One region of the Paenibacillus sp. EB106-05-06-XG162 genome, then DNA from elsewhere that is predicted to be linked to it. Evidence: predicted binding sites of a transcription regulator. Region 1 holds the regulator's gene; the other holds the start of a gene.
The links. Region 1 encodes CtsR, which represses protease genes until heat stress. Its sites were predicted from a motif close to ATGGTCAATAAAGGTCAAACA; they were not measured.
Positions count from the first base shown of each region.

Region 1 (2,475 bases):
CGATGGTACTTGGACCGCAGGGTCCTGGGAGAGTAGGACGATGCCAAGCAGCTAAAGACCACTTTTGAGATTCAGTTCTCGAAGGTGGTCTTTTTTATGTTGATAACTTCTAATTAGTGTAGCCATTATCAACAGCTTAGTGATCCAAAAATATGCGAAAGTATTTATCCACAGTGTGGATAGATGTTAATTAATGCTTGATCGACATAATATACATATTTTCAACAGGATCATCCACGGAATCATACACACCATCCACAAACTCATCCACATGATTAACAAATCATACTCAACTTTATGTATAACTTTATTTTAAAAACAAAATTATCCCCAGCTTTGATAGGATGACGAAAATCCCAAGGATTTGAATTGAAAACAAGGTACAGATGAGGTATGGAATGATATATTATGTCAAAGGTAAGCGTAAAGGGTATATTTCTTATAAGAAATGCAACAATAATAAGAGGGAAGAGATGTTGAAAGTGTGTGGGAAAAGTGATATCATGTTTATAAAGTCAAAGAAAGTCAAGGTCAACTAAACGTCAATGTTTTGACCTTTACATTTCACCATGGAGGATGAATCAATGCGTAATATCTCTGATATTATAGAACAATATCTGAAGAGTATTCTGCATGAGAGTCCGGGCAGTATGATTGAAATTCAACGCAATGAATTAGCCGATCAATTCTCATGTGTCCCGTCACAGATCAATTATGTGATCAGCACGCGATTCACCCTCGAAAAGGGATATGTTGTAGAGAGTAAACGCGGAGGCGGCGGGTATATACGGATTCAACGAATTCAATTGCCTGCGGAACAGGCGATTCAAGAGCATCTACGGCACACCATCGGTGACCGCATCGAACAAGGGGCCGCGGAGGGGCTGATCTATCAATTAGAAGAAGCCCGTATGATTACAAGGCGTGAAGCGAATCTGCTTCGTGCTGCAGTAAATCGCGATGTGCTCGTGATCAAGCTTCCGCTCCGTGACGAACTCAGGGCGAGCCTGCTTCGCGCGATGCTGTTATCTTTGCTGATGCATAAGAAGTAGTAAGTTAGATCGAAGGAGGTCCTTTACATGGTCTGTCAAGAATGCGGTAAGAAGCCTGCGACATTGCATTTCACGAAAATCGTGAATGGTGAGAAAACGGAATTTCATATTTGTGAATCTTGTGCCCGTGAGAAAGGCGAATTGATTCCGGGAACAGCGAATGGGTTCTCTATTCATAGCTTATTATCGGGATTGCTCGATTTTGATCCGACAGGTAAAGGCAGTTCAACGAGTACCAAAGCACAGACGATTCGTTGTGATGAATGTGGATTAACTTATTCACAATTCAGCAAGATAGGACGATTCGGATGTAGTTCATGTTATAAGCATTTTGAGGATCGTCTCGACCCGTTATTCAAAAGAGTTCACGGCAATACCAAACACATCGGCAAAATTCCTAAACGTCGCGGAGGCTCAATTCAAAACAAACGAGAGCTTGAGGAATTAAAGAAGCAGTTGCAATACCGCATCATTCACGAAGAGTTTGAAGATGCTGCTCAAATCCGTGATCAAATACGGGAGCTGGAAAAACGAATATCTGCAGGATAACATGTCATAGTGCAGTGGAGGGATGTTGGATGGAAGCTCATAAATTCACAGAGAAGGCATTAAGCGAATGGATGCGTGGGAGAGGCCCAGACTCAGACATCGTTATTAGCAGCCGCGTTCGGATTGCGCGTAACTTGGATAACCTTCCATTCCCGATGCTGGCAACAAATCAGCAGTCCAAAGAAATTCTGGAACGATTAAGCCAAGTGGTGCAGGTCAAAGGAATGAAGGAAATCGGTAACTTCTCCGAAGTATTATTAGCCGATATGAGTGAGCTCGATAAACGTGTATTGGTTGAGAAACATCTGATTAGTCCGAATTTGGCGAATGAATCCCGTAATGGGGCTGTTATTATTAGCGATAATGAAGCAGCTAGCATTATGATAAATGAAGAAGATCATCTTCGTATACAATGTCTTTACCCTGGCTTTCAATTAGAAGAAGCTTGGGACCTCGCTAGCAGGATTGACGATGTTTTTGAAGAACAAGTAGATTATGCATTTGATGAGGCACGCGGATATTTGACCAGCTGTCCTACAAATGTAGGTACTGGAATTCGGGCATCGGTGATGATTCATCTGCCTGCTCTCGTCTTAACGCAACAAATGAATCGATTGCTGCCGGCAATTACACAGGTAGGTCTAGCCGTTCGAGGTATCTATGGTGAAGGTAGTGAATCGATCGGGAACTTGTTCCAGATATCGAATCAGATCACCTTGGGTCAATCCGAGAAGGAAATCATCGATAATTTGCATAGTGTGGCAAGACAAATCATTGAACATGAGAAAGCGGCGCGGGAGAAGATTATGCTTGAATCCCCGATTCGCATTAAAGACCGTATCCGGAGATCCTTCGGCATCCTAACGCATGCGGA
Region 1 covers NZ_JBYTDT010000026.1:57,739-60,213, reverse strand. Annotated here, with positions in the region: gene AC3WU2_RS29510 (CtsR family transcriptional regulator) at 585-1,052, shown strand; gene mcsA (protein-arginine kinase activator protein McsA) at 1,080-1,601, shown strand; gene mcsB (protein-arginine kinase McsB) at 1,631-2,475, shown strand, end outside.

Region 2 (2,475 bases), on a different contig from region 1:
AGTCTTCTTACGGATAACTTCGGCTACCATTCGACGTGGGATCCAAAGACGAAGTCCGTTCATTTGAAGACGATCCAAGAAAACGACATCATCTGGTCATCGAAGAAAATCAATGAGAATACCAAAGATGCGATTGTTAATGTACAATATCCGCAGGTAAGCGGGCTCAAAAATGCGGAGGTTCAAGAGAAAATCAACACATTGTTCGCTTCGGAAGCGAAGAAGTATGTCGACACGGCCAAAGAGAGCTCGAAGGGGGCCTACGAAGAACTTGGGTTCAAATATGAATACACGTCGAATTATGACATCAAATATAATTCGAACCAAGTGATCAGCCTCTTATTCTCGAGTAATGAATATACAGGCGGCGCGCATGGCATGCCAGAGCAATGGTCTTATACCATCAATATTGATACTGGCGTCGTCTATACGCTGAATGATCTGTTCAAGCTTGTTCCGGAATACAAGCAAGTCATCAATGAAAAGATCAAAAAAGAGATTGCACCTATGTTGATGTACGATGCCAAATTCCAGAGCATTAACGAAGATACAACTTTCTATGTGAAAGACGAGGGTGTTGTGGTTTATTTCGGGGTGTATGAATATACGCCTTACGCAGCGGGATTCCCTGAATTCTATATTCCATTCCGTTCCGTATCACCGAGCTTTGAAGGTAAGCTGCCTTTCTAGAAGCTCTCGTGTGGTAGCTCATACAATAAAACCCCCATGCATTGGATGCATGGGGGTTTGTCGTCTTGCGTATAACTTACAGCTTCTCAAGAACCTTGTCGACCAATCCGTATTCCGCAGCTTCATAAGCGCTCATGAAGTAGTCGCGGTCGGTATCCTTCTCGATACGCTCTAGCGGCTGGCCACTGCGATCCGCAAGAATTTTGTTCAGATGATCACGCATCTTGATAATGCGTTTCGCGCGAATTTCAATATCGCTGGCTTGGCCTTCTGCTCCACCTAATGGTTGATGGATCATGACTTCACTGTTCGGCAGTGCGAAGCGTTTGCCCTTCACCCCTGCTGTAAGCAAGAAGGCGCCCATGGAAGCTGCCATACCGACGCAAATCGTCGATACATCTGGTTTAATGAATTGCATTGTATCGTAAATCGCCATACCTGCCGTAATCGATCCGCCCGGGCTATTGATATACAGCGAGATGTCCTTCTCTGGATCTTCTGCTGCAAGGAATAGCATTTGCGCAATAATCGAATTCGCTACCACGTCATTAACGGGTGAGCCTAAGAAAATAATACGATCTTTCAACAGCCTTGAATAAATGTCATATGAACGTTCGCCGCGGTTCGTCTGTTCCACGACCATAGGAATGTAACTCACAGAAAATCCTCCTCTACTCACATCGACTAGCTTTCCACCAAATCATACTCCAAATCAGAACAAAAGTCAAAGATAGTCAAACTGGTGATACAAAAAAATCAGCCGAAGCTGATTCTGTGTGTGTATGTATGGCGCGCCCGCTAGGAATCGAACCTAGATCTCAGGCTCCGGAGGCCTACGTCATATCCATTGGACCACGGGCGCAAAAAGGATAGCAAGGAGAATTATATGCTATAAACCATAGAAATGCAAGTCCTAATCTGATTATCAAGAGAAACTTCTATCGAAATACACCCGAAGATGAGCTACCGAGTTAAAAAGGGCTATTCCACGATGTATAAGTTTCTGTAAACATGTGAATTCTACATGCGGTACACTTGCAAACTGCTCTCGAAAGGGTTAAACTAGAGGTGGGACTAAAAAGGTTTCCGTGGGACGTTTTCGGGCCAACTAAAGTTGCAGGAGTGGAAAGAAATGCGGAAAATATTAGAGATAGAAAAGCAACTTCTGCCTGATCTCATGGAAATACTAAAAAAGAGATATGAAATCCTTCATCAAATCAAGCTGTCTGAGTTAGTCGGGCGCAGGACGCTGGCGACTTCCTTAGAGATGACCGAGCGGGTACTGCGTGCAGAGACAGATTTATTAAAGACACAAGGACTCATTGAAATTGAGAGCGCAGGGATGCGCCTAAGTTCAGCCGGAGAGAAGCTGCTAGAGGACTTAGAATCCATTGTGAAAGAACTGTTCGGTCTAACAAATATGGAGGAGCGAATTCGCAAGTCTTTCGGTCTTCAGCAAGTGCTGATTGTACCGGGTGATTCGGATCGTTCGCCGCTTACGAAGCGAGATCTTGGTCTTGCAGCATGTAAAGTGCTTCGTAAAGTGATGGGTAAAGATGATGTCGTTGCTCTCACTGGCGGTTCCACACTGGCTCAGATGGCAGAACAGATGACTTCAACGACGCCGATGAAATCCAATTGGTTCGTGCCAGCTCGTGGCGGTTTAGGCGAGAGTCTTGATTATCAAGCCAACACCATCGCATCGAAGATGGCAAAACGTGTAGGCGCACAATATCGATTACTGCATGTCCCGGATCTTCTCAGCGAAGAGGCATATCAGTCCTT
Region 2 covers NZ_JBYTDT010000008.1:31,202-33,676, forward strand. Annotated here, with positions in the region: gene AC3WU2_RS17615 (PdaC/SigV domain-containing protein) at 1-690, shown strand, start outside; gene clpP (ATP-dependent Clp endopeptidase proteolytic subunit ClpP) at 767-1,348, opposite strand; tRNA gene AC3WU2_RS17625 (tRNA-Arg) at 1,478-1,552, opposite strand; gene AC3WU2_RS17630 (sugar-binding transcriptional regulator) at 1,823-2,475, shown strand, end outside.
Region 2: the regulator CtsR is predicted to act here: its motif matches at 1,411-1,431, upstream of clpP (ATP-dependent Clp endopeptidase proteolytic subunit ClpP).